One region of the Metapseudomonas resinovorans NBRC 106553 genome, then DNA from elsewhere that is predicted to be linked to it. Evidence: predicted binding sites of a transcription regulator. Region 1 holds the regulator's gene; each other region holds the start of a gene.
What was found. Region 1 encodes FliA, which starts transcription of late flagellar genes. Its sites were predicted from a motif close to CTAAAGTTTNNNNNNNNNNNGCCGNTAA; they were not measured.
Positions count from the first base shown of each region.

Region 2: a site for FliA is predicted at 3,813-3,840, ahead of PCA10_RS12285 (methyl-accepting chemotaxis protein). Genes of this name have one in related genera too.
Region 3: a site for FliA is predicted at 6,490-6,517, ahead of PCA10_RS10845 (methyl-accepting chemotaxis protein). Genes of this name have one in related genera too.

Region 1 is NC_021499.1:4,352,202-4,362,984, forward strand. It holds gene motD (flagellar motor protein MotD) at 1-18, opposite strand, end outside; gene PCA10_RS19755 (flagellar motor protein) at 29-769, opposite strand; gene PCA10_RS19760 (protein-glutamate methylesterase/protein-glutamine glutaminase) at 786-1,907, opposite strand; gene PCA10_RS19765 (chemotaxis protein CheA) at 1,952-4,168, opposite strand; gene PCA10_RS19770 (protein phosphatase CheZ) at 4,180-4,968, opposite strand; gene PCA10_RS19775 (chemotaxis response regulator CheY) at 4,988-5,362, opposite strand; gene fliA (RNA polymerase sigma factor FliA) at 5,445-6,191, opposite strand; gene fleN (flagellar synthesis regulator FleN) at 6,188-7,021, opposite strand; gene flhF (flagellar biosynthesis protein FlhF) at 7,098-8,444, opposite strand; gene flhA (flagellar biosynthesis protein FlhA) at 8,460-10,583, opposite strand.
Region 2 is NC_021499.1:2,724,252-2,735,034, forward strand. It holds gene PCA10_RS12275 (methyl-accepting chemotaxis protein) at 64-2,208, opposite strand; gene PCA10_RS12280 (Na+/H+ antiporter family protein) at 2,449-3,768, shown strand; gene PCA10_RS12285 (methyl-accepting chemotaxis protein) at 3,890-5,572, shown strand; gene PCA10_RS12290 (AI-2E family transporter) at 5,734-6,780, shown strand; gene nuoN (NADH-quinone oxidoreductase subunit NuoN) at 7,652-9,112, opposite strand; gene nuoM (NADH-quinone oxidoreductase subunit M) at 9,120-10,646, opposite strand; gene nuoL (NADH-quinone oxidoreductase subunit L) at 10,672-10,783, opposite strand, start outside.
Region 3 is NC_021499.1:2,387,134-2,397,916, reverse strand. It holds gene sixA (phosphohistidine phosphatase SixA) at 104-568, opposite strand; gene PCA10_RS10870 (DUF4389 domain-containing protein) at 565-912, opposite strand; gene PCA10_RS10865 (NAD(P)H-dependent glycerol-3-phosphate dehydrogenase) at 1,088-2,110, opposite strand; gene PCA10_RS10860 (ATP-binding protein) at 2,435-4,342, shown strand; gene fabA (3-hydroxyacyl-[acyl-carrier-protein] dehydratase FabA) at 4,604-5,119, shown strand; gene fabB (beta-ketoacyl-ACP synthase I) at 5,131-6,348, shown strand; gene PCA10_RS10845 (methyl-accepting chemotaxis protein) at 6,560-8,185, shown strand; gene mddA (methanethiol S-methyltransferase) at 8,359-9,132, opposite strand; gene PCA10_RS10835 (PAS domain-containing hybrid sensor histidine kinase/response regulator) at 9,227-10,783, opposite strand, start outside.

The DNA of each region.
Region 1 (10,783 bases):
ATGCCGTCTGCGCGCCATGGCCCCTTCCTCAATCCATGAAGCCTTGCAGCTTGAGTTCGATGGAACGCGGGTTCTCGCCTTCGGCGATGGAGAGGATGCCTTCCAGCAGCATCTCGCGGTAGCGCGACTGGCGCAGGGCGATGGACTTGAGCTTGGCACCGATGGGCAGCAGCAACAGGTTGGCCAGGCCCACGCCGTAGATGGTGGCGACGAAGGCCACGGCTATGCCGCCGCCCAGCTGGCTGGGATCGGCCAGGTTGCCCATGACGTGGATCAGGCCCATGACGGCGCCGATGATGCCGATGGTGGGCGCATAGCCGCCCATGCTCTCGAACACCTTGGCGGCCGCGAGGTCGCGGCCTTCCTGGGTGAACAGGTCGACTTCGAGGATGCTGCGGATGGATTCCGGCTCGGCGCCGTCCACCAGCAGTTGCAGGCCCTTGCGGGCGAACGGATCGGGCTCGCTGTCGGCCACCGGCTCCAGGCCGAGCAGGCCTTCCTTGCGCGCCGCCATGCTCCAGTTCACCACGCGATTGATACCGCCGGCGAGGTCGATCTGCGGCGGGAACAGGATCCAGCGGAAGATCCCCAGGCTGCGCTTGAAGATGCTCATGGGCGTCTGCAGGAATGCCGCGCCCAGGGTACCGCCCAGGACGATGAGCGCCGCCGGCCCGTTGAGCAGGGCCGCGGCGTGGCCGCCTTCGAGGTAATTGCCGCCGATGATGGCGACGAAGGCCAGGATTACCCCGATCAGGCTAAGTACATCCATTACCTGGTGTTCTCCATTACATGCAGGCCTCGACCAGGTGCTTGCCGATGTCGTCCAGGCCGTAGACCGCGTCGGCCAGGTTGGCCTTCACCACGGCCATGGGCATGCCGTAGATCACGCAGCTGGCCTCGTCCTGGGCCCAGACCTGGCTGCCGCCCTGCTTGAGCAGGCGCGCGCCTTCGCGGCCGTCCGCGCCCATGCCGGTGAGCACCACGGCCAGGACCTTGTCGTTGTACGACTTGGCCGCCGAACCGAAGGTGATGTCCACGCAAGGCTTGTAGTTCAGGCGTTCGTCGCCGGGGAGGATGCGCACCACGCCACGGGCGTCGACCATCATCTGCTTGCCGCCGGGGGCCAGCAGGGCCAGGCCGGGACGCAGCACGTCGCCGTCCTCGGCTTCCTTGACGGAAATCCGGCAGAGCTTGTCCAGGCGTTCGGCGAAGGCCTTGGTGAAGGCCGCCGGCATGTGCTGGATCAGCACCAGCGGCGCCGGGAAGTTGGCCGGCAGCTGGGTGAGCACGCGTTGCAGGGCAACCGGCCCGCCGGTGGAGGTGCCGATCGCCACCAGCCGGTAGGCCTTACGCTTTGGGGCGGCGGAACCGGCCGGGGCCGCCGGGGCGGCGTGGCTCGGCTGCGCCGGCGTGTGCAGCGCGCGCGCCGGCACGCTGCTGCTGGCGGCCGGCGCCGGTGCCGGTGCCGGTGCCGCATGGGACGGGCTGCTGATACTGCTGTAGCGGCGATTGCTGCGGGCGATGCTGTGGACCTTCTCGCAGAGCAGCTGCTTGACCTTCTCCGGGGTACGGGAGATGTCCTCGAAATTCTTCGGCAGGAAATCCACCGCGCCGGCGTCCAGGGCGTCGAGGGTGACGCGGGCGCCTTCGTGGGTCAGCGAGGAGAACATCAGGACCGGGGTCGGGCAGCGCTGCATGATGTGCCGCACCGAGGTGATGCCGTCCATCATCGGCATCTCGTAGTCCATGGTGATGACGTCGGGCTTGAGCGCCAGCGCCTGGTCGATGGCTTCGCGGCCATTGGTGGCGGTGCCCACCACCTGGATATTGGGGTCGGAGGAAAGGATTTCCGAGACGCGGCGGCGGAAGAACCCGGAGTCATCCACCACCAGAACCTTGACTGCCATAAGAATAAAGCTCCTAGCGGGCGGCCATCGCTGGCCGCCCCAGATCAACCACGGCGTGCGTAATGCTTGAGCATGCTCGGCACGTCGAGGATCAGCGCGATACGGCCGTCGCCGGTGATGGTGGCGCCGGACATGCCCGGCGTACCCTGCAGCATCTTGCCCAGGGGCTTGATCACCACCTCTTCCTGGCCCACCAGCTGGTCGACCACGAAGCCGATGCGCTGGGTGCCCACGGAGAGGATCACCACATGGCCCTCGCCCTGCTCTTCCACCGCCGCGCTCTGCACCAGCCAGCGCTTGAGGTAGAACAACGGCAGGGCCTTGTCGCGGACGATCACCACTTCCTGGCCGTCCACCACATTGGTGCGGGACAGGTCGAGGTGGAAGATCTCGTTGACGTTCACCAGCGGGAAGGCGAAGGCCTGATTGCCCAGCATCACCATCAGGGTCGGCATGATCGCCAGGGTCAGCGGGACCTTGATGACGATCTTCGAACCCTGGCCCTTCTGCGAGAACACGTTCACCGTGCCGTTGAGCTGGGAGATCTTGGTCTTCACCACGTCCATGCCGACACCACGGCCGGACACGTCGGAAATCTCAGACTTGGTCGAGAAACCCGGGGCGAAGATCAGGTTGTAGCACTCCAGCTCGGTCAGGCGGTCGGCGGCATCCTTGTCCAGCAGGCCCTTCTCCACCGCCTTGGCGCGCAGCACGGCTGCGTCCATGCCCTTGCCGTCGTCGGTGATCATCAGGAGGATGTGGTCGCCTTCCTGTTCAGCCGAGAGCACCACGCGGCCGGTACGCTGCTTGCCGGCGGCCTCGCGCTCCTCGGGCGACTCGATGCCGTGGTCGACGGCGTTGCGCACCAGGTGCACCAACGGGTCGGCCAACGCCTCGACCAGGTTCTTGTCGAGGTCGGTTTCCTCGCCCACCAGCTCGAGGTTGATTTCCTTCTTCAGGTTGCGCGCCAGGTCGCGGACCAGGCGCGGGAAGCGGCCGAAGACTTTCTTGATCGGCTGCATCCGCGTCTTCATCACCGCGGTCTGCAGGTCGGCGGTCACCACGTCGAGGTTGGACACGGCCTTGGCCATGGCCTCGTCGCCGCTGTTGGTCCCCAGGCGCACCAGGCGGTTACGCACCAGCACCAGCTCGCCGACCATGTTCATGATCTCGTCCAGGCGCGCGGTATCGACCCGCACGGTGGTCTCGGTTTCGCTGACGGCGGCCGGGCCGGCGGCACCATTGCTGGCGGCGGGCGCTGCCTGGCGCGGCGCGGGCTCGGCCTTGGCGGCGGGCTTGGCGACCGCTGCCGGGGCGACCGCACGGCTGACGGCGGGCGCGGCGGCAGGCACCGGCTGGGCGGCGGGTTCTTCAGCCGGAGCCGAGAACTTGCCCTTGCCATGCAACTGGTCGAGCAGCGCTTCGAATTCGTCGTCGGTGATGTTTTCGCCGCTGTCGGCAACGGGTGCCGGGGCAGCGACCGGGGCACTGGCGACAGGCTCGGCGGCGCCGTTGAACTTGCCCTTGCCGTGCAGCTGGTCGAGCAGGTCCTCGAACTCGTCGTCGGAGATCTCGTCGCCGCCGCCAGCGGTGGCCAGGGCCACGGCCGGAGCATGGACGGCTATCGCGGCCTCCGGCTCCACGGCGGCAACGGACTTGCCCTTGCCGTGCAGCTGGTCCAGCAGCGCTTCGAATTCATCGTCGGTGATTTCGTCGTCGGCGGTCGCCGGCGCTTCTGCTTCAGCGCTGGCGTTGTCGGCCAGGGCATCGAGCAACTGTTCGAACTCGCTGTCGGTGATATCGGCCGAGGCCGCCACCGGCGCGGGTGCTTCGACTACCGGTGCGGGCGCCGCGGGGGCCGGCTCGGCGCCACCCGGTTCGGCCAGGCGCGCCAGGGCGGCCAGCAGCTCCGGGGTAGCGGGAGTCGGTTCGCTGCGTTCGCGCACTTCGCGGAACATCTCGTTGACCGTGTCCAGCGCCTGCAGCACCACGTCCATCAGCTCGGCATCCACGCGGCGTTCGCCCTTGCGCAGGATGTCGAAGACGTTTTCAGCGATGTGGCAGCACTCGACCAGGGCGTTGAGCTGGAGGAAACCAGCGCCGCCCTTGACGGTATGGAAACCACGGAAGATCGCGTTGAGCAGGTCCATATCGTCCGGGCGGCTTTCCAGCTCGACCAGCTGCTCGGACAATTGCTCCAAAATCTCGCCGGCCTCTACCAGGAAGTCCTGGAGGATTTCTTCATCGGCGTCGAAGCTCATATGAGCGCTCCCTAGAAACCAAGGCTGGATAGCAGATCGTCGACGTCGTCCTGTCCGGACACCACGTCTTCCCGTATATCGGCATGGATCTGCGGACCTTCACCCCTGGAAGGACTTTTTTGTTGTTCCAGCTCGGCGCGCAGCGCCGCGTGGTCGTGCTCGATGCCCGCGTAACGGTCCACCTGGCTGGCCATGAGCACCAGTTTCACCAGGTTGCTTTCCACTTCGGTGACCAGTTGGGTCACGCGCTTGATCACCTGGCCGGTGAGGTCCTGGTAATCCTGGGCGAGCAGGATGTCGTTGAGCTTGCCCGACAGCGCATCGGTGTCGCGCTGGCTGCGGGAGAGGAATTGCTCGACGCGACGGGCCAGGTCACGGAAACCATCCGCGCCGATTTCCCGGCGCATGAAGCGCCCCCACTCCTCGCCCAATTGCTGGGCTTCGTCGCTCAGGCCGTTGAGCAGCGGCGCGCTTTCCTCCACCAGGTCCATGGTGCGGTTGGCGGCCTTCTCGGTCATCTGCACCACGTAGGACAGCCGGTCGGTCGCGTCGGCGATCTGCGACATCTCCTGGGCGTGGGGCAGGTGCGGGTCGATCTGGAAGTTGACGATGGCGTTGTGCAGCTCACGGGTGAGCCTGCCTACTTCCTGGTACAGGCCACGGTCGCGGACTTGGTTGAGTTCGTGGATGAGTTGCACGGCATCGGTGAAATTGCCTTTCTCAAGGCTATCCACCAGTTCCCGCGCACGGACTTTCAGGGTCGACTCGAAGTCTCCCAGCAGGTGTTCGTTCTGGTCCATGGTGCCCTCGCGGCTGACATCAGCCGTTGACCCGCTCGAAGATCTTCTCGATTTTTTCTTTCAGGACCTGGGCGGTAAAGGGCTTGACCACATAGCCGTTCACGCCGGCCTGGGCCGCTTCGATGATCTGGTCGCGCTTGGCTTCGGCGGTCACCATCAGCACCGGCAGGTGCTTCAGGCGCTCGTCGGCACGCACGGCGCGCAGCAGGTCGATGCCGGTCATGCCGGGCATGTTCCAGTCGGTCACGAGGAAGTCGAAGTTGCCGCTGTGCAGCATCGGCAGGGCCGTGGTGCCATCGTCGGCTTCAGCGGTATTGGTGAATCCCAAATCGCGCAAGAGGTTCTTGATGATGCGTCTCATCGTCGAGAAATCATCCACGATGAGGATTTTCATGTTCTTGTCCAAGTCGACCTCCGTACAGTCTCAAACGCCCCTCTTGCCGGGAGCGCCGTTCAAATCTGGAAGCGGTGTGCGTTCAGCGCGCGCGCCATTCACAGAGCCGCGCGCGCAGACGGGCCGCGCACTGGCTATGCAACTGGCTGACTCGCGATTCGCTGACCCCCAGCACTTCACCGATTTCCTTCAGGTTCAATTCTTCGTCGTAGTACAGCGCCAGCACCAGGCGCTCACGCTCCGGCAGGTTCGCGATGGCATCCGCCAGCGCGGCCTGGAAGCGTTCTTCTTCCAGATCTTGGGAAGGTGAGAAAGGAGTGACACCGGCGTCCTCGTGCACGCCGCCCTGCTCGCCGTCCTGCAACAGGTCGTCGAAGCTGAACAGGCGGCTGCCCAAGGTGTCGCTCAGGATGCCGTAGTAGTCTTCGAGACTCAATCCAAGTTCGGCAGCAACTTCCTGATCTTTAGCGTCGCGTCCCGTTCTGGCTTCAATTACCCGGATCGCGTCGCTCACCATGCGGGTGTTGCGGTGCACCGAACGGGGTGCCCAGTCGCCCTTGCGGACCTCGTCGAGCATGGCCCCGCGAATGCGGATACCGGCGTAGGTTTCGAAACTCGCGCCCTTGCTGCCGTCGTATTTCTTCGAGGCTTCGAGCAGGCCGATCATCCCGGACTGCATCAGGTCTTCCACCTGCACGCTGGCCGGCAGGCGCGCGAGCAGGTGATAGGCGATGCGCTTGACCAGGGGCGCGTAGCGCTCGATCAGTTGATGTTGCGAATCCCTTGCCTGTGCCTTGCCGTACATACGCAGCCCCGTGGCGGGTGTCATACAGGGTGTTCCGCGGAGGGCTGTCTGACCAGCCGCTCGACGAAGAACTCCAGGTGACCACGCGGATTGGCCGGCAGCGGCCAGCTGTCGACCTTCTGTGCGATCGCCTTGAACGCCAGCGAGCACTTCGAGCGCGGGAAGGCTTCATAGACCGCGCGTTGCTTCTGCACGGCCTTGCGCACCGATTCGTCGTAGGGCACCGCGCCGACATACTGCAGGGCGACGTCGAGGAAGCGGTCGGTGACCTTGGTCAGCTTGGCGAACAGGTTGCGTCCTTCCTGCGGGCTGTGGGCCATGTTGGCCAGCACGCGGAAGCGATTCATGCCGTAGTCGCGGTTGAGCAGCTTGATCAGCGCGTAGGCGTCGGTGATCGAGGTCGGCTCGTCGCAGACCACCACGATGACTTCCTGGGCGGCGCGGACGAAGCTGACCACCGAATCGCCGATACCGGCGGCGGTGTCGATCACCAGCACGTCGAGATTGTCGCTGATGTCGCTGAAGGCCTGGATCAGGCCGGCGTGCTGCATGGGCGAGAGCTGCACCATGCTCTGCGTGCCGGAGGCGGCCGGGACGATGCGAATGCCACCCGGCCCCTGCAACAGCACGTCGCGCAGGTCGCATTCGCCATTGATCACATCGGCCAGGGTGCGCTTGGCGGTGAGGCCGAGCAGGACGTCGACGTTGGCGAGTCCCAGGTCGGCGTCCAACAACATGACGCGACGACCCAGCTCGGCCAGTGCCAGCGAAAGGTTCACCGACACGTTGGTCTTGCCGACGCCACCCTTGCCGCCGGTCACCGCGATCACCTGTACGGGATGCATACTACCCATTTCAAATACCTTGCCTTAGGTCGACTGGGCCACTTGGCTGTCCAGCACCGCCCCCTCGGGGGCGGCTAACGATTCTTCAACCGGCGCGCCGCGCCGGATTCTGGTAGAGCCCGGCGAACAGGTCAGCCATGGCTTCTTCACTTGGATCCTCCGGTGCCTGGAGGCTCACCGCACGGCTCACCAGCTGGTGGCTGCGCGGAACCTGCAGATCATCCGGGATTCGCGGTCCATCGGCGAGATAGGCTACCGGGAGATGCTGGCCGATAGCCAGCCCCAAAACCTCGCCCAGACTGGCCGCTTCGTCCGCCTTGGTAATGACGCAACCCACCAGGCCGCAGCGTTTGTAGCTGTGATAGGCGGCCTTGAGCACCTGGCTCTGGCTGGTAGCGGCCATGACCAGGTAATTCTTCGCGTTTATCGACCGGCTTGCCAGCGCTTCCAGCTGCAGGGTGAGGGCCGGATCGTTGACCGGCAGACCGGCGGTATCGATCAGCACCACGCGCTTGCGCATCAGCGGCGCCAGGGCCTGGGTCAGGGACTGGCCCGGGTCCACCAGGGTCACCGGTACGCCGAGGATGCGGCCGAGGGTCTTGATCTGTTCCTGGGCGCCGATGCGGAAACTGTCCATGCTCACCAGGGCGACGCCCTGGGCGCCGTACTTAAGCACGTAGCGGGCGGCCAGCTTGGCCAGCGTGGTGGTCTTGCCCATGCCGGCCGGACCGACCAGGGCGATCACACCGCCCTCTTCCAGCGGCTCGATCTTCGGCGTGCGGATGGCGTGGGCCAGGTGCGCCAGCAGCATGCGCCAGGCCTGGCGCGGTTCGTTGACCTTGGCCACCTTGTCCAGCAGGGCGCGGCCCAGCTCGGCCGACAGACCCATGCGCTGCAAGCGGCGCCAGAGGTTGGCCTGCTGCGGGCGACGGCTTTGCATCTGGCCCCAGGCGATGGACCCCAGTTGCACTTCGATCAGTTCACGCAGGCCGCTCAGCTCGAAACGCATGGCGTCCAGGGCGGCTTGCTCGACCACCGGCGGCCGCGTGCTCACCGCTTCCAGCGGACGCGGCGCCGGACGCGGGCGACTCATGGCGGCGGACAGCGCCGACTCGGGCAGCTCGGACTCGATGGCGGTCAGCGACTCCCCGGCGAACAATTGACGGTCCTTGCCGGCATCGGCCATGGCACGGGTGGTCAGCTCGGCCTGGGCTTCGGCGATGCGCGCCTGGGTCTTGCGCAGCTCGGCTTCGAGGGCCGGGTTGGGCTTGCTCGGTGCCGGGGCCGGCAGCGGGTAGTCCAGCGCCGCGGTCAGCTCGACACCGCCGGCGACCCGACGATTGCCGATGATGGCGGCATCCGCGCCCAGTTCATCACGCACCAGCTTCATGGCTTGACGCATATCGGCGGCGAAGAAGCGTTTGACCTGCATGGTCCTTGCCCTCGGTTAGTTCTGGCCCACAGTCGCGACTATGGTGACCTGCTTGTTGTCCGGTATTTCCTGGTAGGCCAGTACGTGCATGGTGGGCACGGCGAGCCTTGCGAAGCGCGACATCATTGCCCGGATCGGTCCGGCCACCAGCAGGATCGCCTGCTTGCCGAGCATTTCCTGACGCTGCGCCGCCTCTACCAGGGAGCGTTGCAACTTTTCGGCCATCCCGGGTTCCAGAAGAACGCCATCTTCCGAACCCTGTCCGGCCTTCTGCAGGCTATTGAGCAATATCTGTTCCAACCTGGGCTCCAGAGTGATCACGGGCAGCTCCGGCTCTAGTCCCACAATGCTTTGCACGATTGCGCGGGATAGCGAGACGCGCACCGCCGCCACCAGCGCGGCGGGATCTTGACTCTTGGGCGCTAGGTTGGCGATGGCTTCGGCGATGGTGCGGATGTCGCGCACCGGCACCTGTTCCTGCAGCAGCGCCTGGAGGACCTTGAGCAGGGTCGACAGCGACACCATGCCGGGCACCAGCTCTTCGGCCAGGCGCGGCGAGCTCTTGGCGAGGTTCTGCATCAACTGCTGGACTTCTTCGTGGCCGAGCAGCTCGTGGGCGTGCTTGTGCAGGACCTGGTTGAGATGGGTGGCGACCACGGTGCTGGCGTCCACCACCGTGTAGCCGAGGGATTGGGCCTGGTCGCGCTGGCTGGCGTCGATCCACACCGCTTCCAGGCCGAACGCCGGATCCTTGGCGGCCACGCCGTTGAGGGTGCCGAACACCTGGCCGGGGTTGATGGCCAGCTCGCGGTCCGGGTAGACCTCCGCCTCGGCCACGCTGACGCCCATCAGGGTCAGGCGGTAGGCGTTGGGCAGCAGGTCGAGGTTGTCGCGGATATGCACCGAGGGCATCAGGAAGCCCATCTCCTGGGACAGCTTCTTGCGCACGCCCTTGATCCGCGCCAGCAACTGGCCGCCCTGGTTGCGGTCCACCAGCGGAATCAGCCGATAGCCCACTTCCAGGCCCACCAGGTCCACCGGGGTCACGTCGTCCCAGCCCAGCTCCTTGGTTTCCTGGGCGCGCTGGGCGGGCAGCAGCTCCTGCTGGCGCTTCTCCTCCTGCACCGCCTCTTCCTTGACGCGCGTCTGCTTCTTCCAGATCAACCAGGCGCCGCCTGCGGCCACCAGGCCGAGGCCGACGAAGGGCACATGGGGCATGCCCGGCACCAGGCCCATGGCGATGAGGATGGCGGCGGACACCGCCAGGGCCTTGGGCGAGGCGAACATCTGCCGGTTGACCTGCTGACCCATGTCCTCGGAAGAGGACACGCGGGTCACCATGATCGCCGCGGCGGTGGACAGCAGCAGCGAGGGAACCTGCGCCACCAGGCCGTCGCCGATGGTCAGCAGGGAGTAGATGCGGCCGGCGTCGCCGAAGCTCAGGCCGTGCTGCAGCATGCCGATGGCCATGCCGCCGATGAGGTTGATGAAGAGGATCAGCAGGCCGGCGATGGCGTCACCACGGACGAACTTGCTGGCACCGTCCATGGAGCCGTAGAAGTCGGCTTCCTGGGACACTTCGCTACGGCGCTTCTTGGCCTCGGCCTGGTCGATCAGACCGGCGTTGAGGTCGGCGTCGATGGCCATCTGCTTGCCGGGCATGGCATCCAGGGTGAACCGCGCGCTCACTTCGGAGATACGCCCGGCACCCTTGGTGACCACCACGAAGTTGATGATCATCAGGATCGCGAAGACCACCGCACCGACCACGTAGTTGCCACCCACCACCACATCGCCGAAGGCCTGGATCACCTTGCCCGCGGCGTCGTGGCCGTCCTGACCGTGGAGCAGCACCACACGGGTGGAGGCCACGTTGAGCGCCAGGCGCAGCAGGGTGGCCACCAACAGGATGGTGGGGAAGACGGCGAAATCCAGGGGACGCAGGGCGTAGACGCTGACCAGCAGCACCACGATCGACAGGGCGATGTTGAAGGTGAAGAACACATCGAGCAGGAACGGCGGCACCGGCAGGGTCATCATGCCCAGCATCACCAGTACCAGCAGCGGCACCCCGAGGTTGCCACGACCCATGCCCACCAGGTTGTTGCGGACATTGCCGATCAGTTGCGTACGATCCACTGCTACTCCCCTACCCCTTTCCGCGGAATTCCGCTCCGCGCATCCAATCTTTTGACGCCAACAGGCGTCCTGACTTCCCTTGTGCAAGAAGCCTTCCAACTTCGTTAAGAGATTGATTTTGCGAGAAGTGGAGAGGGATTCCGGATGAGATCCGGGGAAGGCCACGTAGGATGGGTTGAGCGGAGCGATACCCATGCGGA
Region 2 (10,783 bases), 1.6 Mb from region 1:
TCGAGTCCGAGTGATGGGTATCGCGTCGCTCAACCCATCCTACGAATGGAGAGAGCCGGGAGGTCAGGCGCGGAACTGGTCCATCAGCCCCTGCTGGTGGTTGGCCAGGCGGTTCAGGGCCTGGCTGACCTGGGCGGATTCCTGGGCCTGGCCGGAGAGGGACTCGGTGACATCGCGGATCGCCGCCACGTTGCGGTTGATCTCCTCGGCCACCGCGCTCTGTTCCTCGGCGGCGCTGGCGATCTGCAGGTTCATGTCGGTGATCACCGTCACCGCATCGCCGATGCGTTGCAGCGCGGCCACCGCCTGCTCCACCTGCTCCACGCTGCCCTGGGCCTGGCGGTGGCTGCTGTGCATCGAGCCCACCACTTCGCGGGTGCCGTGTTGCAGGCCCTCGATCACCTGGCGGATTTCTTCCACCGAGTCCTGGGTACGCTTGGCCAGGTTGCGGACTTCGTCCGCCACCACGGCGAAGCCACGCCCGGCCTCACCGGCACGGGCCGCCTCGATGGCGGCGTTGAGCGCCAGCAGGTTGGTCTGTTCGGCGATGGCGCGGATCACTTCCAGCACCGAACCGATCTGGTCGCTGCTGACGGAGAGGTTCTGCACTTCTTCCATGGCCGCGCTCATCTCGCTGGCCAGTTGCTCGATGGCGCTGGTGGTGCGGCCGATCACGCCAAGGCCCTCGCGGGTGGCATGGTCGGCGCCGCGGGCGGCTTCGGCGGCCTGGGCGGCGCTGCGGGCGACGTCCTGGGCGGTGGCGCTCATCTCGTGGGAGGCGGTGGCCACCTGGTCGACTTCGCGGTACTGCTGCTGCATGCCGGCGCTGGTCTGGCTGGCGATGGCGGCGGACTGGTCGGCGGTGCCCCGGGCGTCCTGCACCGAGCGTTTCACGTCGGCGATGATCGGTTGCAGCTTGTCGAGGAAGCGGTTGAACCAGCCGGCCAGCTCGCCGAGTTCGTCCTGGCGGGCGTAGTCCAGGCGCCGGGTCAGGTCGCCTTCGCCGCTGGCGATGTCCTTGAGCATGCTCGCCACGCCGAGGATCGGCCGGGTCACGCCACGGGCGGTGAGCCACACCAGCAGCAGGCCGGCGACGGCAGCGGCGAGGCCGATCAGCAGGCCGCTGAGGTTGGCGGTCTGGTTCTGTTGGGCGAGTTGGGCTTCCAGTTTCAGGGCCGGTGCCTGGAGTACCTTCCCCGGCACTTCCAGCAGCACGCTCCAGGGCGCCGCGGTGGGGATCGGTTTGAACGGCTGCATCACCCGCAGCATGCCGGCGTGGTTCATCTCCTCGGCCTTGCCGGCCTGGAGGTTGGCGGCGATTTCCGCCGCATCACTGCCGAAGGCCTTGTCCAGCTTGGCGCTGAGCAGGCCGGCATCGCGGCTGTGGCCGGCGAGCAGCCCGGCCGGGCTGATGATGCTGACGTGGCCGTTGCCTTCATAGAGTTCGCGGTTGCCGGCCAGGCTCAGCTGCTGGAGGCTTTCCAGGCTGATGTCGAGGCCCATGACGCCCACGGTCTTACCGTTCAGTTGCAGCGGGAAGGCGATGCTGGTCATCAGGGTCTTCTTGCCGCCAACGTCATCGAAATACGGGTCCAGCGCGCAGGCCTGGCCGGTTTTCATCGGGCAGGTGTACCAGGCGTTGTAGGGCGCGCCGCTGGGGCCGATGCTGGCGTCGGCGAGCAGCTCCTCGGTCATGGACTCGGATTCCAGCTTGCCGGGGGTAGGTTGCGCCCAATAGAGGGAGAAACGGCCCTTGTCGTTGCTGCCCAGTTCCGCCTGGTCGATGAAGAGTTCGTCCTTGCCGTCCAGGGCGTTGGGCTCGAACACCAGGTACAGGCCGAGGATTTCCGGGTTGGCCTCCAGGCTGGTGCGTACCTGGCGGGTCAGGTCCTCGCGCAGGTCGAAGGCGTCGAGGAAGCGCTTTTCCGCCTGTTCCTTGAGGAACAGCACCTGGCGCGAGAAGCCCTTGCCGTACTGGTAGTTGTCCATGAAGTAGCGCTGGATGCGGATGGCCTGCAGCTCGGCGCGGGCCTGCAGGCGCTGGCGTGCGCTCTGGTCCAGCATCTGGCTGCTCTCGGCCTGCACGAGCTTGGCGCTGCGCTTGGACTGGTAGAGCGATGAACCGATCAGCAGGGTCACGATGGCCAGCAGGCAGAGGCCGGACAACAGTGTGATCTTCCACTGGATGGACAGGCGATTGAACAGCATTGGTTTTTCCTTCTGTCTCGTCGGAACTACATTCGTTGTCGGCGCGGGTGGCGATTTCTTGACGCGAAGGCGACGAATAGCCGTGCGGATTGCACGAGGTGGCAATTTGCAGGCAAGAATTATGCACACTGCGCCCAATATTCCGAACGCTTTTGACAGGACCCCCTGGTTTCGGCAGAGTGCGCGCTTTTTTTGCGGCCGGGCTGCGGTCGGTCTGGCCAGGAAATTCGAGGTGAAGCGATGAATGCGGTAGTGGTGGCGGTGGGGCTCATGCTGGTCCTCAGCTTGTGCCGGGTGCATGTGGTGGTGGCGCTGATCATCGGCGCGCTGGCCGGTGGCCTGGTGGGCGGCCTGGGGATCGAAGGCTCCCTGGCGGCCTTCAACAAGGGCCTGGGCGGCGGTGCCACCGTGGCGCTGTCCTACGCACTGCTGGGCGCGTTCGCCGTGGCCATCGCCCGCTCCGGCCTGGCCCACGCCCTGGCGGACCGCGCCCTGGCCATGGTGGGTCGGCAGGAAGTGGAGGGCGGCACTGCACTGAAATGGGGCCTGGTGGCCTTGCTGCTGTGCGTGGCGGTTTCCTCGCAGAACATCCTGCCGATCCACATCGCCTTCATCCCGCTGCTGGTGCCGCCACTTCTTTATGTCATCACGCGCCTGTCGATCGACCGCCGACTGATCGCCTGCGTGATCACCTTCGGCCTGATCACCCCCTACATGTTCCTGCCGGTGGGCTTCGGCAACATCTTCCTCAACGAGATCCTGCTGGCCAATGTGGTGAAAAGTGGCGTCGACGTTACCGGTGTGAGCGTTACCCGGGCCATGTTGATACCGGCCCTGGGCATGGTGGTCGGCCTGCTCATCGCGGTGCTGTTCAGCTACCGGAAGAAGCGCGTCTACGACCTGGAGCGCATCGCCCGGGCCGAGGAGGTCACCGTCGCCTACAACCCCCGGAGCCTGGCGGTGGCCGGCGTGGCCATCCTGGTCGCCTTCGTGGTGCAGCTGTGGCTGGACTCGATGATCATCGGCGCGCTGCTGGGCTTCGTGATCTTCTCGCTGTCGGGGGTGGTGCGCTGGAAGGAAGCGGACGACCTGTTCACCGAAGGCATGAAGATGATGGCCATGATCGGCTTCATCATGATCGCCGCCTCGGGCTTTGCCGAAGTGATGCGCGAGACCGGCCAGGTGGCGACCCTGGTGGAGGCCTCGGCCGGCTGGATCGGCCATGACAAGGCGCTCGGCGCGTTGCTGATGCTGCTGGTGGGCCTGCTGGTGACCATGGGGATCGGCTCGTCGTTCTCCACCGTGCCGATCATCGCGGCGATCTTCGTGCCGCTGTGCGTGCAACTGGGCTTCAGCCCGCTGGCCATCGTCAGCATCGTCGGCACCGCGGGCGCCCTGGGCGATGCAGGTTCGCCGGCCTCCGACTCCACCCTGGGCCCGACCGCGGGCCTGAACGTGGACGGCCAGCACAGCCACATCTGGGACACCGTGGTGCCCACTTTCCTGCACTACAACCTGCCGCTGCTGGCCTTCGGCTGGGTGGCCGCCATGGTGCTCTGAGCCTCGTCGGCGGTGCCGGCTTAATCATTCTGACCAACCGGTCGCTTAAGGTCCGTGCGGGGTTGCCGATAGCTTGGCAACCCCGCACTGCTTTCTGGCCCCGCCTCCCGAGGATCGCTCGATGCGTTTCACCCTGAAAACCAAAGTTCTGCTGCTGGCCCTGGTGCCGGTGATCCTCTTCGCGCTGGTGCTGTCCGGCGCCGTGACCCAGGTACTCCGCAACCTGGCCGAAGACGAGGTGCGCAACACGCGGGAGCGCCTGGTGGAGGAAAACCGCCAGGAGTTGAAGAGCTACATGCAGATCGCCCTGGGTTCGGTGCAGGCCCTGTATGACGGGGCGGCACCCGGTGACATGGCCAGCCGCGAGAAGGCCATCGCCATTCTGGCGAAGATCAAGTACGGCAAGGATGGCTACTTCTTCGGCCACGACTCCCAGGTGGTCCGCCTGTTCCGTGGCGACAGCCCGGTGGACGTGGGCAAGAGCCTCGTCGGCCGCAAGGACCCCAACGGCGTGGCGGTGAACGAGCGTCTGGTGGCCGTGGCCAAGGACGGTTCCAACTATGTGGAATACAGCTCCGCGCTGCCGGACAACGAGAGCGTGCTTGTGCCCAAGCTGGCCTACAGCTATTACCTGCCCAAGTGGGACATGGCCGTGGGCACCGCGGTGAACCTGGACGGCGTGGAGGCCGAGGTGGCCGAGGTGCAGCGCGAGATCGAAGAGCGCGTCAGCACCATCGTCACCAGCGTGCTGGTGATCGCCGCCGTGCTGCTGGTGATCTTCGGCCTGGTGGGTATGGGTCTGGCCAACGCCCTGGTGCGTCCGCTGCAGCGGATCAAGGCGAACCTGGACGATATCGCCGCCGGCGAGGGCGACCTGACCCGCCGCCTGGTGGTGGACAGCCAGGACGAACTGGGTGACCTGGCCACCTCCTTCAACAGCTTCGTCGAGAAGATCCACGGCCTGGTGCGGCAGATAGTCGACATGACCGGTCAGCTCACCGGTCTGGTGGGCGAGGTGGCGGCCCAGGCCCAGCGTTCGGAGCAGGCCATGGAGCGCCAGCGCCAGGAAACCGACCAGGTGGCCACCGCTATCAATGAAATGTCCGCCGCCGCCCATGAAGTGGCCAAGAGCGCCCAGGGCGCGGCCGAGGCGGCGCAGCAGACCGACCAGGAGGGCCAGGCCGCCAAGCAGGTGGTGGACGGCAGCATCACCCGCATCCATGCGCTGGTGGGCGACATCCGCAGCAGCGGCGTCTCCCTGGACAGCCTGCAGCAGGACGTGCAATCCATCGTCAGCGTGCTCGGGGTGATCCGCTCGATCGCCGAACAGACCAACCTGCTGGCGCTCAACGCCGCCATCGAGGCGGCCCGCGCCGGTGAGGCCGGGCGTGGCTTCGCCGTGGTGGCCGACGAGGTGCGCGCCCTGGCCAGCCGCACCCAGCAGAGCACCCAGGAAATCCAGGGCATGATCGACCGCCTGCAACAGGGCACCCAGGACGCGGTGACCGCCATGCGCCGTTCCAGCGACGCCGGCGAGACCACCAGTAATCAGGCCAACCAGGCCGGCGCGTCCCTGGATGCCATCGCCGGCCTGATCGGCACCATCAACGCCATGAACGCGCAGATCGCCAGCGCCGCCGAGGAGCAGACCGCGGTGGCCGAGGAGATCAACCGCAGCGTGCACCAGATCGCCGTGGCGGTGGACAGCGTGGCGGAAGAGACCCGCCATGGCGCCGACACCGCCCGCAGCCTGGCGCGCCTGGGCGACAGCCTGGGCGGGCTGGTGCGCCAGTTCCGCATCTGAGCCTGACCGGGCGGCGCTGGCCGCCCGGTCGATTCCTCCCGCCGGCAACGAGTTGCGCCCAGGGCAGGGCGCAAAAAACACTTCGCACTTTCCGGAAGGCGCCACGGACTAAGCTTTAAGTCCCCAACCCCCTCGGCCTCGCCATGGCATCTCGGCGCCAAATGGAAAGCGGCACCCTGCTCCTGCTGGTGGTGCTGGTCTCCCTGGCTTTCTGCTGGATTCTGCTGCCGTTCTACGGCGCCGTGTTCTGGGCCGTGGTCCTGGCGGTGATGTTCAGCCCCCTGCAACGCCACCTGGCCTTGCGCCTGGGCGGGCGCGGCAACCTGTCGGCGTTGATCGCCCTGGGCACTTGCCTGCTGGTGGCGGTGCTGCCGGTGCTGCTGATCTGCATGATGCTGGTGCAGGAAGGCGCCGACTTCTATCACCGCCTGGACACCGGCGAGCTGGACATAGGGCCTTACGTCCAGCAGTTCAGGTCGCTGTTGCCACGCTTCCTGCAGCAGCATCTGGACCGCCTGGGCCTGGGGGATTTCGACGTCCTGCGTGATCGCCTGGTGGCCGGCATGCTCCAGGGCAGCCAGTTCCTCGCCACCCAGGCGTTCACCATCGGCCAGAACACCTTCGAGCTCGTGGTGGGCTTCTTCACCATGATCTACCTGCTCTATTTCCTGCTGCGCGACGGCCTGGACGTGGCGCGCAACGTGCGCCTGGCCATCCCCCTGGGCGAACAGCACAAGCGTCGGCTGCAGATCAAGTTCACCCGCGTGGTGCGTGCAACCGTCAAGGGCAACATCCTGGTGGCGATAGTCCAGGGCACTCTGGGCGGCCTGGTGTTCTGGGCCATGTCGATTCCCAGCCCGGTGTTCTGGGGCGTGATCATGACCTTCCTTTCCTTGCTGCCGCTGGTGGGCGCCGGCCTGGTGTGGGGGCCGGTGGCGCTGTTCCTGTTCCTCAATGGCCAGATGTGGCAGGCGCTGGGCCTGGCGGCATTCGGCCTACTGGTGATCGGCCTGGCGGACAACGTCCTGCGGCCGATGCTGGTGGGCAAGGACACGCGCATGCCGGACTACCTGGTGCTGATTTCCACCCTCGGCGGGCTGTCGCTGTTCGGGCTCAATGGCTTTGTCATCGGGCCGCTGATCGCGGCGCTGTTCGTGGCCAGCTGGGAGCTGTTCAACGAAACCCGGAAGAAGGTGATGCTGCCCTGAGCTCCTGCTGCCTTACTCGGCAGACCGGTGCGAGGTGGCCAGCACCCTGTCGGGCAGGGCGGTGTGGGGCGTAACCATGGCCTTCCTGTCGCTGTTGCCGCTGGTTGGGGGCGGGGCTGTTCCGCGAGACGCGGCAGAAGGTCCAGTTGTCGGGGTAGGGCGGGAGAAGAACGGGTTCATCGTGGAGTCCATGGGGAGGGTGCGCACGCTGGATTGGCAATATTGTGTGAGTGTCCTGATTGGCTTCCCGCCTGCGGAGCCCCTCTCCCCCGACCCCGCCCTGAGCCCCAGCCTGATCGCTTCGCTCTCAGTCGTTCATCGGCACCGGAAGCGGTGCTTCCGAAGGCATGCCTCTTCACCCCGCAGGAGGGAGAGGGGTGACTCGCGCCGGCAGGCGCGAAGCAGTCCTGTTGCCCAAACGTGCCTGATACGAGGCAGAAAAGATGACGCCGCGCGGAGCGCCCCTTCAGGAGGCCGAGTGGAGTCGCTGTGAAACGTAGCGAAGCGAAGTAACAGCCGCAGGCTGGCCCGAAGGGCGAGCGTAGCGAGTCAAGGGGTTGAGCGGCATGGATGCCGCGAGAGGCGCGCGGGGCCATGGATGGCCCCTCGCGCCGTGCCCCTGGAACAGCGATGGAACGAGGGAAGTTTGGCGAAGCCAAACCCGGATGTCGGGGCGAGCCCTTTGCTTCCTTTGGGGCGTTTGCCAAAGGGAGTCGCCCGGGAGGGCGAAACAGAAACCCACAGCCCATACGGAAATGAGACGGGCAACAAACCCTCACACCGCACTGCTAATCCCGTCTTCCCGAACGTGCGCGAAGAACCAAAGAAAAACCCGGCACATGGCCGGGTTTTTCGTTGCAAGGGGTCAGCCTCAGTTGGCCAGGGCCACCAGGCCGGAGTGCTGGACCAGGTCCAGCAGCGGCTGCGGGTAGACGCCGAGGAAGAACGCCAGCAGGGCAACGAACAGCAGCATGATGCCGCCGGCGCGCTGGGCCCAGTGCAGTTCCGCGTCGTGACGGCGCAGGTTGGGCTCCACCAGGAACAGGGTGACCATCACGCGCAGGTAGTAGAACACGCCGATGGCGCTGCCCAGGACCATGGCCCCCAGCAGCCACCAGAGGCCGGACTCGACACCGGTGGCGATCACGAAGAACTTGCCGATGAAGCCCGCGGTGAGCGGAATGCCGGCGAGCGACAGCATCATCACGGTGAGCACCGCGGTCAGGTACGGACGGCGCCAGAACAGGCCGCGGTACTCGTACAGGGCGTCGCAGTCGCGGCCGCTGTAGGGGGTGGACATCAGGGTCACCACACCGAAGGCGCCGAGGCTGGTCAGCACGTAGGTGGCCAGGTAGACGCCGATGGCTTCCACCGCCAGGCCCTTGCTGGCGATCAGGGCGATCAGCAGGTAGCCGAAGTGGGCGATGGAGGAGTAGCCGAGCAGGCGCTTGATGTTGTTCTGCAGCAGGGCCAGCAGGTTGCCGAAGATGATCGAGGCGATGGCGATTACCGTCAGCAGGTCGTTCAGCCATCCGCCGGCGGTGGCCGGGGACATCTGGTACAGGCGCAGCAGCACGGCGAACACGGCCACCTTGCTGGCGGTGGCCAGGAAGGCCGCCACCGGCGCCGGGGCGCCTTCGTACACGTCCGGGGTCCACAGGTGGAAGGGGACCAGGGACAGCTTGAAGGCCAGGCCGATGAGCATCATGCCGATACCGATCTGCGACAGCAGGGTGTTACCGGAGGCGGCCAGCTGGCTGAAGCTCAGGCTGCCGGCGTCGGCGTAGAGCAGGGCCATGCCGAACAGCAGGAAGGCCGAGCCCGCGGCCGACAGCACCATGTACTTGATGCCGGCTTCCAGGGAGCGACGGTTGAAGAAGGCGTACGCCACCAGGCCGTAGACCGGCACCGAGAGCAGCTCCAGGCCGATGAACAGGCCGGCCAGGTGCTGCGCGGTGACCAGCACCAGGCCGCCGGCGGCGGCCAGGAGGATCAGCAGGTACATCTCTTCGCGGTTGCCCGGATAACCCTTGCCCGATTCACCGCCCAGGTAGGCGTGGATCAGGGTGACGCAGGCCAGGGTGCCGGCCAGCACCAGGGCCATGTAGTAGGCGCCGAAGTTGTCCACCATGAGCATGGGAGTCACCGCCAGGGGGGCGACCTTGAGGGCGGGCAGGATGGAAACCAGGGCCAGGTTGAGACCGATGACCGAGAGGCCGAAGGTCCAGGAGTGGTGCCGCTTCCAGGCGATGGCCAGCATGACCACGACTATCGTGGCGCAGGTGACCAGCAACGGCAGCAGGGCGATCAGGTGTTGAGTCGTGAATTCCATAACCTACTTACCGGGCGACGAGTTGATTGACGGCGGAGTCCAGCCACTGGTGCACGCCATGCATGCTCGCAGCGGAGGTATCCAGCACCGGTTGCGGGTAGACGCCGAGCAGGATCAGGAGGCCGGCAAGGCCCAGGACCATGGTCAGCTCGCGGTAGCGCAGGCCTTCGTAGTCTTTCTCGTGCTTGGCCGGGCCGAAGTAGGCACGGTGGATCATGATCAGCGAGTAGACCGAGCCGAACACCAGGCCGGTGGAGGCCAGGACGGCGATCCAGGGCACGTGCTGGAAGGCACCCACCAGGATCAGGAATTCGCCGACGAAGTTGCCGGTACCCGGCAGGCCCAGGGCGGCGGCGGCGAAGAACAGGCTGACGGCCGGCAGGTAGGGCATGCGGCCCCAGATGCCGCCCATTTCGCGCATGTCACGGGTGTGCAGGCGCTCGTACAGCTGGCCGCACAGGATGAAGAGCGCAGCGGCGGAGAGGCCGTGGGCGATCATCTGTACCACCGCGCCCTGCAGGGCGATCTGGCTGCCGGAGTAGATGGCGATCAGCACGAAGCCCATGTGCGACACGCTGGAGTAGGCCACCAGGCGCTTGATGTCGGTCTGGGCGAAGGACAGCAGGGCACCGTAGATGATGGCGAACACGCCGAGCCACTGTGCGATCGGCGCGAACTCGGCCGAGGCGTTGGGGAACAGCGGTAGGGCGAAGCGGATCATGCCGTAGGCGGCGGTCTTCAGCAGGATGCCGGCCAGGTCCACGGAGCCCGCGGTCGGCGCCTGGGCGTGGGCGTCGGGCAGCCAGGAGTGGAAGGGCACCACCGGGAACTTCACCGCGAAGGCGATGAAGAAGCCGAGCATCAGCAGGTACTCGGTGCCGGGGGCCATCTGGGTCTTGAGCAGGTCGGCGTAGTTGAAGGTCAGCACGCCGGTGTTGCTGTAGTTCACCAGGACCAGGCCGAGGATGGCCACCAGCATGATCAGGCCGCTGGCCTGGGTGTAGATGAAGAACTTGGTGGCGGCGGTGATGCGGGTCTTGCCCTTGCTGCCGCTGTGACCCCAGAGCGCGATGAGGAAGTACATCGGCACCAGCATCATTTCCCAGAAGAAGAAGAACAGGAACAGGTCGATTGCGAGGAACACGCCGACCACGCCGCCGAGGATCCACATCAGGTTGAGGTGGAAGAAGCCGACGCGGTTCTGGATTTCACGCCAGGAGCAGAGTACCGACAGCACACCGAGCAGGCCGGTGAGGACGATCATCAGGATGGAGATGCCGTCCAGGGCCAGGTGGATGGTGACGCCGAAACGCTCGATCCACTGCACCTTGAACTCTTCGGCCCACACCGGCTCGGTGCCGGGCGCGGGAGCCAGGGTGAAGTCGCCGGTCGCCCACAGCCAGAGGCCGAGGACGAACAGCAGGGACATGGTGAGCAGGGCGATCCAGCGGGGCAGGGTGGAGCCGAAGCGCTCACCTTGCCAGCAGAGCAGGCCGCCGATGAAGGGAATCAGGATTAGCCAGGGCAGAATCATGACGGGCTCAATTCCTTAAGAAGATTCAGGTCAGCAGCACGGCGCCGAGCACAAGCACGGCCCCGCCGACGATGGAAACGGCGTACCAGCGGAGCTGGCCGGTCTGGCTGCGGCTGAGGGTGCCGTTGCCAACACGT
Region 3 (10,783 bases), 2.0 Mb from region 1:
GGGCCTCCTCCTTTGTTCTTTTTTTAGGGGACAACCAAGCACTTGCTTGGTTGACTATCCACAGACAAGGGAGGCGGTGCAAGTTAAGAAATGTTGCGAATCGTCAGTGATGGCGAACGTGGTGCAGGCTGCGCAGGGACACCAGGCCGGGGATCAGCAGGTCGCCTTCCAGCTCGGCCAGGCTGGCGGTGCCCATGGGCAGCGGGTCCTGGCGATGGCCGTGGATCAGCAGGCCGGCCAGTTCGCTGACGAAGGGGTTGTGGGTGACCAGCAGCAGGTCCTGCTCGCCATGCTCGGCAAGGAAATCCAGGGCCTGGCGCGGGTCGCTGTCGGGGGTCGCCCAGGGCGCGGCGCCAATGGCGCCGGTGAACCCCAGGGCATCGCGCACCAGTTCGGCGGTCTGCTGCGCCCGCACATAGGGGCTGGCGAGGATCGCCCCCAGCGGCCGCCCGGCCAACTGGGCGGCGCTGTGCAGCACGTCCTTGCGGCCGTGGCGGGTCAGTTCGCGCTCAGCGTCGGTATTGGCGCGGGCCTCGGCCTCGCCATGGCGCAGCAGCCAGAGCCTCACAGCTTGGGCTCTTCGTCACGCACCGGGTGGGCGGCTGGCGGCACCGAATGGGGTGTCTCGCCTTCGGGCGCGCGGGCGGCGGGCCAGTCGGCGAAGGGCCAGGGCTTTTCCTCGGTGTTGAAGGTGCCGAAACGGCCGATCTGCGCCAGGTACTGGCTCAGGCTGTCGCCGAACGCCATCAGGCCGCCGTTGGGTGCGCCGTAGAAGGCGCGATAGCCGAGTTGCAGCAGGACCACGGCGCCCAGCACCAGCTCCGCCAGCTGCCAGACGACGACGAAGATCAGCATCCACAGGACGCGCAGCAGGATGTGCTCGCGCTGCAGGTCTTCGCGCTCTTCACTCATGGGGAATCTCCTTGTCCGAAAGGGTGATGGGTCTAGGCTCTGTACGAAAAGTGCCTGCGCTCGGTGATGCTGCGTTGAAATCAATCTCAGAATGCTCATTTACAACACGTAAACTGCGCTTCTTCGGCCGATTTCGTCTTGCCTGACCTTCGCTCGACGACTTTTCGTACAAGACCTAGAAGCCGGTGGTTGGAATGAAATCTACATCGGTCTTGGGCTCGCCGCGCATCAGGGCCTCGATCACCTGAGCCAGCGTACGCCCCTCGAAAAGGATGGCATGCAGGCCAGCGACCAGCGGCATGTACACCTGCAGCTCTTCGGCACGGGTCTTGAGCACCTTGATGGTGTTGACGCCCTCGGCCACTTCACCCAGGCGCGCCACCGCGTCTTCCAGCGAGAGGCCCTCGCCCAGGGCGAAGCCCACCTGGTAGTTGCGGCTCTTGGGCGAGGAGCAGGTGACGATCAGGTCGCCGACGCCGGCCAGACCCAGGAAGGTCATGGGGTTGGCGCCGAGCTTGACGGCGAAGCGGGTCATCTCCGCGAGGGCGCGGGTGATCAGCATGCTCTTGGTGTTCTCGCCCATGCCCAGGGCGGCGGCCATGCCGGCGATGATGGCGTAGACGTTCTTCAGCGCGCCGCCCAGCTCGACGCCGAAGCGGTCCTGGCTGGCGTAGACGCGGAAGGTGCGGCCGTGCAGCGCCGACTGTACGCGGCTGCAGAGTTCGGCGTCCTCGCTGGCGACCACGGTGGCGGTCAGCGCGTGGTCGGCGATTTCCTTGGCCAGGTTGGGGCCGGAAATCACGCCGATGCGCGCATCCGGGGCCACCTCTTCGAGAATCTCGCTCATCAGTTTGAAGCTCAGCGCCTCGATGCCCTTGGTGGTACTGACCAGGAGCTTGCCGGCCAACTGCCCGGCCACCGGCTCCAGGACCTTGCGCAGGGCGCTGGACGGCAACGCGACGAACACCAGCTCGCAGTCGGCGAGTACCGCGTCCAGGTCGGTGTCGGGTTCGACGCCGGGGAGGATCTTCACCCCCTTGAGGTAGCGCGGGTTCTCGCGCTGGGTGCGGATCGCCTCGGCTTGTTCCGGGTCGCGCATCCACTGGCGGACGCGCTGGCCATTCTCGGCCAGCAGGTTGGCGATGGCGGTGCCGAAGCTGCCGCCGCCGAGCACCGCGACGGGTTGCTGTTCTGTCATAACGTGTCCAGGTAGGCCATGGGGATGGCGAATTCGCGCATTATACGGTGCCGCCGCCGGCCAGCCAGCCTCTATCCGGGGCCTTTGCGCTGGCAATGTGGTCTTCGTCAGTTAAGATGCCGCCACTATCTGACGCCAAGGTTGCCATTTGGCTCCCCTGACCAGGCGCATCAATGGAAAATCCCCCAGCATTGGGGCTTATCGGGACTAGAGTTCCAACATGGTTCCGCAGCACGGACGACCCCGTATCGAGGCCAATAGGAAGATGTGCCCACCCTCCCCCCGACTCCCGTTCGCTTGCCTGGTAGTAGGAGAGTCGCGCGTATGACACTGCGGCGCCGCTGGGACATCCACACCCGCACCCAACTGATCAGCCTGGGCCCGGCACTGCTGCTGACGCTGCTGCTCACCGGGTTCTTCACGTTCGCCCGCCTGCAGGACCTGCGCCAGGAGCTCAACCACACCGGCCAACTGATCGCCAGCCAGCTTGCCCCGGCCGCCGAATACGGCGTGGTCACCGGCAACCTGGAAGTGCTGGAGGGGCTGCTCCAGGCCAGCCTCGGCACGCCCCACGTGCGCTTCCTCGAAGTGCGCGACCGCGCCGACAACATCCTGGTCTACCTGGAACAGCAGGACAGCCTGGAGAAGACCGGCAGCCAGGTGGAGGTGTTCCACGCCCCGATCATCCAGCAGCAGATCCACCTGCAGGCCCACCGCACCCTCGCCACCAGCGACAGCCGCAGCAGCGACGGCAACTACCTGGGGCGCGTGGTGGTCGGCATGTCCAACGACGCCTTCAGCAGCCGCCAGCAGGAAATCCTCTTCAAGGCCACCGTACTGGCCCTGATCGCCCTGCTCCTGACCTTTCTTCTCGCCCGCCGGCTGGCTACCCGCCTCTCCCAGCCCATCAGTGACATGGGCGATGCGGTCAAGGCCATCCAGGACGGCAACTACAACGCCGGGCTGCCGGTGGTGGACGACAGCGAACTGGGCAACCTGGCGCGCCACATCAACAACCTCGCCGGCGGCCTCGAACAGGCCAGTACCGAGCAGCAGCAGGCGATGGACCAGCTGATCAAGGCCCGCGAGGAAGCGGAAATGGCCAACCGGGCGAAGTCCGACTTCCTCGCCATGATGAGCCACGAGCTGCGCACCCCCATGAATGGTGTGCTGGGCATGCTGCAGCTGCTGGAAACCACCGAGATGACCGAGGAGCAGACGGAATACGCGGCCCTGGCCACCGAATCCACCGAGCACCTGCTGAAGGTGATCAACGACATCCTCGATTTCTCCCGTATCGAACGCGGCGCCCTGGAGCTGGAGCGCATTCCCTTCAACCTGCTGGACCTGATCCTCAGCTCCGTGCAGGTGTTCCAGCACAGCGCGCAACAACGCGGCCTGGCTCTCGGCCTGGACACCCAGCAGGGCCTGGAACGGGTCGAGGCCCAAGGCGACCCGACCCGCCTGCGGCAGATCCTGGTCAACCTGGTGGGCAACGCGCTGAAGTTCACCGAAGAGGGCGGCATCAAGGTGGAAACCCGCTGGCAGGCGCTGGACCGCGACGTGCTCTGGCTCACCTGCTCGGTGCACGACAGTGGCATCGGCATACCTCCCGATCGCCTGGAGCACATGTTCGACGCCTTCCAGCAGGCCGACCACTCGATCTCCCGCCGCTACGGCGGTACCGGCCTCGGCCTGCCGATCGCCCGGACCCTGGCCGAGCGCATGGGCGGTACCCTGCGCGCCGAAAGCCATGAAGGCTCGGGCTCGGTCTTCACCCTGGAGATTCCCCTGCCCTTCCGCATCCAGGACGCCCAGCGGCTGTCCGGCCAGGAGAGCAGTCAGGGTGAAGGCACCGGCCAGCACGTGCTGCTGGTGGAAGACAACCCGGTCAACCAGACGGTGATCGAAGCCATGCTGCGCAGCCTGGGCTACCAGGTCAGCCTGGTGGGCGACGGCGCCCAGGCGCTGCACCAGGTCTCGCGCCAGCACTATGCGGCGATCCTGATGGACTGCCGCCTGCCGGTGCTCGACGGTTACGAGGCCACCCGGCAGATTCGCCAGATGAATGGCGGAGCAACGCTGCCGATTATCGCCCTCACCGCCAATGCCCTGCAGGGCGACCGCGAAGCCTGCCTGGCGGCGGGCATGAACGACTACCTGGCCAAGCCCTTCAAGCGCGCCGACCTGCTGCAGGTGATGCAACGTTGGCTGAACAAGCCGACGGACTGAAACGATTGGTGCCGTTTCCAGACATTCGTCGAGTGTTCCAGAATGTTAAAGTGCTCCACTCTGTACGAGCGGGACGCCCCTGGTACGCCCTTCGCGGCGCTCCGGCGCCGCCCAAGTGAACGACTGTGCTCGCCGCCCTGTGACTTTCACCGCAACGCAACAGTCTATGACTAGTCTGCCGGCTGAAGCCCCGATAAAAAGGCCACGGCAGAAGGATGAATGCAAAGCCCTGTGTCGCACGGGGACCATTGAGGAGCTCGCATGACCAAACAAAACGCCTATTCCCGGGAAGACCTGCTGCGCTGCAGTCGCGGCGAGCTGTTCGGCCCGGGTAATGCGCAACTACCCGCCCCCAACATGCTGATGATCGACCGCATCGTGCATATCAGCGAAACCGGCGGGAAGTACGGCAAAGGCGAAATCGTCGCCGAGCTCGACATCAATCCCGACCTGTGGTTCTTCGCCTGCCACTTCGAAGGCGACCCGGTCATGCCAGGCTGCCTGGGCCTCGACGCCATGTGGCAACTGGTCGGTTTCTACCTCGGCTGGCAGGGCAACCCCGGCCGTGGCCGCGCCCTCGGGTCCGGTGAAGTCAAGTTCTTCGGCCAGGTCCTGCCGTCCGCGAAAAAGATCACCTACAACATCCACATCAAGCGCACTATTAGTCGTTCGCTGATCCTCGGCATCGCCGATGGCACCGTTGCCGTCGACGGCCGCGAGATCTACAGCGCCGAAGGCCTGCGCGTCGGCCTGTTCACCTCTACCGACAGTTTCTGAAGGACATCCGCATGCGTCGTGTCGTGATCACTGGCCTGGGTATCGTTTCCTGCCTGGGCAATGACAAAGCCACCGTCTCCGAGAACCTGCGCGCCGGTCGTTCCGGTATCCGCCACAACCCCTCCTATGCGGAGATGGGTCTGCGCAGCCAGGTGTCCGGCTCGGTCAACCTGAACCTGGAAGAGCTGATCGATCGCAAGCTCTTCCGCTTCATGGGCGATGCCGCTGCCTATGCCTACCTGGCCATGCAGCAGGCCATCGAGGACGCCGGCCTGAGCGCCGAGCAGATCTCCAGCCCGCGCGTGGGCCTGATCGCCGGTTCCGGTGGTGCTTCCACCGTCAACCAGATGGAAGCCATCGACACCCTGCGTGAAAAGGGCGTCAAGCGCATCGGCCCATACCGCGTCACCCGCACCATGGGCAGCACCGTTTCCGCCTGCCTGGCCACTCCCTTCCAGATCAAGGGCGTGAACTTCTCCATTTCCTCGGCCTGCGCCACCAGCGCGCATTGCATCGGCCAGGCCATGGAGCAGATCCAGCTGGGCAAGCAGGACATGGTCTTCGCCGGTGGCGGTGAAGAAGAACATTGGAGCCAGAGCTGCCTGTTCGACGCCATGGGCGCCCTCTCCACCCAGTACAACGAAACCCCCGAGCGCGCCTCCCGCGCCTACGACGCCAAGCGTGACGGCTTCGTCATCGCCGGCGGCGGCGGCATGGTGGTGGTGGAAGAGCTGGAGCACGCCAAGAAGCGCGGCGCCAAGATCTACGCCGAAATCGTTGGCTACGGTGCTACCTCCGACGGCTACGACATGGTCGCCCCGAGCGGTGAAGGCGCGATCCGCTGCATGCAGCAGGCGCTGTCCACCGTCGACACCCCGATCGACTACCTGAACACCCACGGCACCTCCACCCCGGTTGGCGACGTCGCCGAGATCCGCGGCGTGCGTGCAGTGTTCGCCGACAAGGCCCCGGCCATCAGCTCCACCAAGAGCCTGTCCGGCCACAGCCTGGGCGCCGCCGGCGTACAGGAAGCCATCTACTGCCTGCTGATGATGGAAGGCAAGTTCATGGCTGGCTCGGCCAACATCGACGAACTGGACCCGGAAGTGGCCGACCTGCCGATCCTTCGCGAAACCCGCGAGAACGCGCAGATCGACACCGTTATGTCCAACAGCTTCGGTTTCGGTGGCACCAACGCCACCCTGGTCCTGCGTCGCTACCAGGACTGATCCACCGCCGGCTGTACCCGCAACGCCCGTATCCCTGGATACGGGCGTTGTCGTTTGTGGGCGTTTCCTACGCCAGCAGGAACACAGGAGAAGTCTTATTCCGCTAGACCTGTAGGCCCCTTCCGAACCGTACTTTCCACCATCAAGAAGCGCCCCGCCCCTCCGCTAACCGGACCAGGACATCCTCAATCCCGGACCGGAGTAGCCTCCCATGTACCTTCGTCAGCTCCCCATCGCCTACCGCGCCGCCGTAGGCTTCGCCATCATCACCCTGCTGCTGGTGGGCCTCGGCTGGTTCGCCAGCGACCGCATGGAAGTCATCAACCAGGCATCCACCCGTCTCAGCCAGATCTCCCTGCCCAGCGTCCAGGCCGCCAACCGAATCGGCCAGGTGGTCGCCGAAGTGCGCCTGGCGGAGATGGCCCACCTCCTGGCCCGTGACCCCGCCAGCTGGCGCGGCCAGGAACAGCGCCTGAACGAACTGGCCGCCGAGCTGCGCAAGGCCGAGGAAGACTTCCGCCCCCTGGTGGACAACGCCGAGGAACAAGCGCTGTTCGATCGGCTGGAAGCCCTCACCCGCGACTACCTCGCCGGCCAGCCGGCGGTGCTGGAGCGCTCCCGCTCGGGCGATGCCGAAGGCGCCCGGGTGCTGATGCGCGACGCCCATCGCGACCGCTACGTGGCGCTGCTGGACAGCCTGCAGGCCCTGAGCAAGTTGGTGGAGGACCAGGCGCACGCCGACAACCTCGCCAGCGACCTGATCTTCGAACGCTCCAGCCAGGCGGTACTGGTGGTGCTGCTGGTGGCCCTGCTGGCCAGCGTCGCCATCGCCTGGCTGCTCACCCGGAGCATCGTCCAGCCCATCCGCAATGCCATGCTCACCGCCCAGAAGGTGGCCGACGGCGACCTCACCGGACAGATCGACACCCACGGCAAGGACGAGCCGGCGCACCTGATGCAGTCCCTGGAGCAGATGCAGCGGGTCCTCCACGACACCATCGAGCAGATTGGCCAGTCCGCCACCCAGCTCGCGTCGGCGGCCGAGGAACTCAACGCGGTGACCGAGGAAGGCAGCCACTCGCTGACTCGCCAGCACAGCGAGATCGAGATGGCCGCCACCGCGGTCAACCAGATGAGCGCGGCCGTCGAGGAAGTGGCACGCAACGCCGCCTCCACCTCCGAGGCCTCCAGCGCCTCCGAAGGGGCCGCCCGCACCGGCCGCGAGCGGGTCGAGCAGACGGTGCAGGCGATCCGCGACATGGGCCTGGAGGTGACCCACACCACCCAGCGGGTGGCGGACCTGGCGGTGCAGGCCCAGGGCATCAGCCGGGTACTGGACGTGATCCGCGCCATCGCCGAGCAGACCAACCTGCTGGCCCTCAACGCGGCCATCGAGGCGGCGCGGGCCGGCGAACAGGGTCGCGGCTTCGCCGTGGTGGCGGACGAAGTGCGCGCCCTCGCCCACCGCACCCAGGAATCCACCCACGAGATCGAGCAGATGATCGCCGGCATCCAGGCCGGCGCCGATACCGCCGTGGCCGCCATGCGCGAGAACGAGCGGCACGCCCAGGACATGCTGGAAGTGGCCGAGGGCGCGGACCAGGCGCTCTTCGAGATCGCCCGCCAGGCCGGCGAGATCAACGAGCGCACCCTGGTCATCGCCAGCGCGGCCGAGGAGCAGGCCCAGGTCGCCCGCGAAGTGGACCGCAACCTGGTGAACATCCACGACATCTCGGTGCAGACCTCGGCCGGGGCTGGCCAGACCTCCACCGCCAGCCACGAGCTGTCGCGCCTGGCCAACGACCTGAACGGCATGATCGCGCGCTTTGTGGTGTGAGCCCGCCCGCAGGGCCCAACCGTAGGATGGGTTGAGCGAAGCGATACCCATCAAGTCCGCGAGATGGGTCTCGCAGGCTAAGCGGAACGCCGCCCGCCCCATCCTACCGCCCCCATCGCGCACGAACGAAAAAGGGCGCCCCAATCGGGGCGCCCTTTTCGTTCACCCAGCCCTCAGGCCGCTTCGCGATCGTCCTCTGCCTTGTCCCGGCCACCGACGCGCGGCAGCAGCATGGGCACCTGGCGCCGGTAGTCGGCGTACTCGGGGTGGGCCTGCAGCAGGTCACGCTCTTCCAGCCGGATCGCCGCCAGGATGTAGATGCTGGTCAGCACCGCGAACAGCAGGTGCGTGGCGCTCATGGTCGGGGTGGCCCAGAAGCACAGGAACCAGCCCAGATACAGCGGATGACGCACCAGCTTGTAGGCGCCGGGAGTCTTGAACTCCAGGTCGGTGTAGGGCTTGCCCAGCAGGTTCAGCCAGACCTGGCGCAGGCCGAACAGGTCGAAGTGGTTGATCAGCACGGTGGAGTAGAACACCAGGGCCCAGCCGAAGCCGAAGATCGCGCCCATCACCAGCCGGCCGGAACGGTTCTCGATGTTCCAGATTTCCCCACCCAGGGGCTGCCAGAAGCTGTACAGCAGGATCAGCGCCAGACTGGAGAACAGTACGTAGGTGCTGCGCTCGGCCGCCGGCGGAATCCAGCGGGTCCACCAGGCCTTGAAGGCCGGCCGGGCCATCACGCTGTGCTGGACGGCGAACAGGCCCAGGAGCAGCGCGTTGATTCCCAGGGCACTCCAGAACGGCAGCTGCGGCTCACCGTCCATGGTGCGCGGGGCGAACGGCAGGTTGGCGACGAAACCGATGGAGTAGACGAACGTGGCGAAGAAGATCAGGTAGCTGGCCACGCCGTAGAGGAAGATCGAAATGCGCTTGAAGTAAGTGAACATGATGCGCTCCTGCCGGGGTTCTGGTCGGCGGCATCGTTGCCGCCTTGGACAGAAGCTTGATCCCGGCCTGTATCAGCCCTATGGCTGGTGGCGCTCAGTTTGTTTCGGCTTTGTATCCGCTGGCCGGGGTGACCAGCCAGGCCTGCAACAGTTGATGCATGCGCTGCTGGTCCAGGGGTTTGGTCAGCAACGCCTTGACCCCCTGCTGCTGCACCTCGCTTTCCAGCAGGGAATCGCTGAAGCCGGTGTACAGCACGATGGGCAGGTCGGCACGGGAGGCCAGCAGGCGCCGCGCCAGTTGCAGGCCGGAAAGGCGCGGCATGCTCTGGTCGAGGATGGCGAAGTCCCAGGCGTAGGGGTCGGCGCAGAGCACCTGGCCGGCCTGCTCGGCATCGCAGAAGATGCGCGGCGTAAGGCCCCAGCCCTCCAGCAGTTCGCCCATGAACTCGGCCACCGTGGCATCGTCGTCCACCACCGCCACCCGCCCCTTGAGGGCCGAACGCAGCGGCGGCCGATCCTGCGCCGCGCTGCATGCGTCTTCCACTGCCGACGCCGGGCTGTGGGCCGGCATCAGGACGCGGAAGGTCGCCCCCTGCCCCGGCTCGCTGACCAGTTGGATGTGCCCGCCGTATTCGTGAACGATGCCGTGCACCATGGACAGCCCCATGCCACTGCCCTGGCCGCTGGCCTTGGTGGAGAAGAACGGCTCGAAGATCTGCACCCGCAACGCCGGGTCGATACCCGGCCCGCTGTCGCTGACGGTGAGGGCGACGAACTCGCCCCGGATGCGCTGCTGACAGGACGCACAGACGCCCTCCTGGGCCTGCCGCTCCAGGCTCACCCGCAACTGGCCGACACTCCCCATGGCGTCGCGGGCATTGATGCAAAGATTCATCAGCACCTGCTCCAGCTGCACCGGATCGGCCAGCACGCGCGGCAGATCATGGCCCAGTTGCACATCCAGCTCCACCGTGGCCGGCAAGGTGGACTCCACCAGGCGGATGAAATCACCCAGCAGCAGGTCCAGCGCCACCACTTGCGGCTTGCCGCGACTTCCACGGCTGAAGGTGAGCATCTGCTGGATCAGGTCGCGGGCCTTTTCCGCCGAGCGCTGCACCCTTGAGAGGTACTTGCCCAGGCGCTCGTCGCCGCCCTGCTCCGCCAGTTCCTGGGCCATCACCGTGTAGCCCAGCATGCTGGTCAGCAGGTTGTTGAAGTCGTGAGCGATGCCCCCGGTCAGGTGGCCGATGGCCTCCATGCGCTGGGCCTGGCGCAATTGCTGCTCCAGTCGGGCGCGCTCCTCCTCCGCCTGGGTCCGCTCGGTGATGTCACGCAGGTAGCAGATGAAGCGCGGCCCTTCGTCGCCGGGTACCTGGGTCAGGGCCAGCTCGGCGGTGAACTCGCGGCCATCGGCGCGTTGCGCCACCACCTCCATGCGTTTGCCGAGGAAGGCGCCGTGGCCGGTCTGCAGGTAATGCTCCAGGGCGTGCTCGTACGCGTCGCGAAAGCGCGGCGGAATGATCAGCTTGAGCAGGGAATGGCCCAGCGCCTCGTCCCGACTGATGCCGAAACACTGCTCCGCCGCCGGGTTGAAGGCCAGCACCCGGCCGGTTTCGTCCATGCTGATGAAACAGTCCAGGGCGGTATTGGT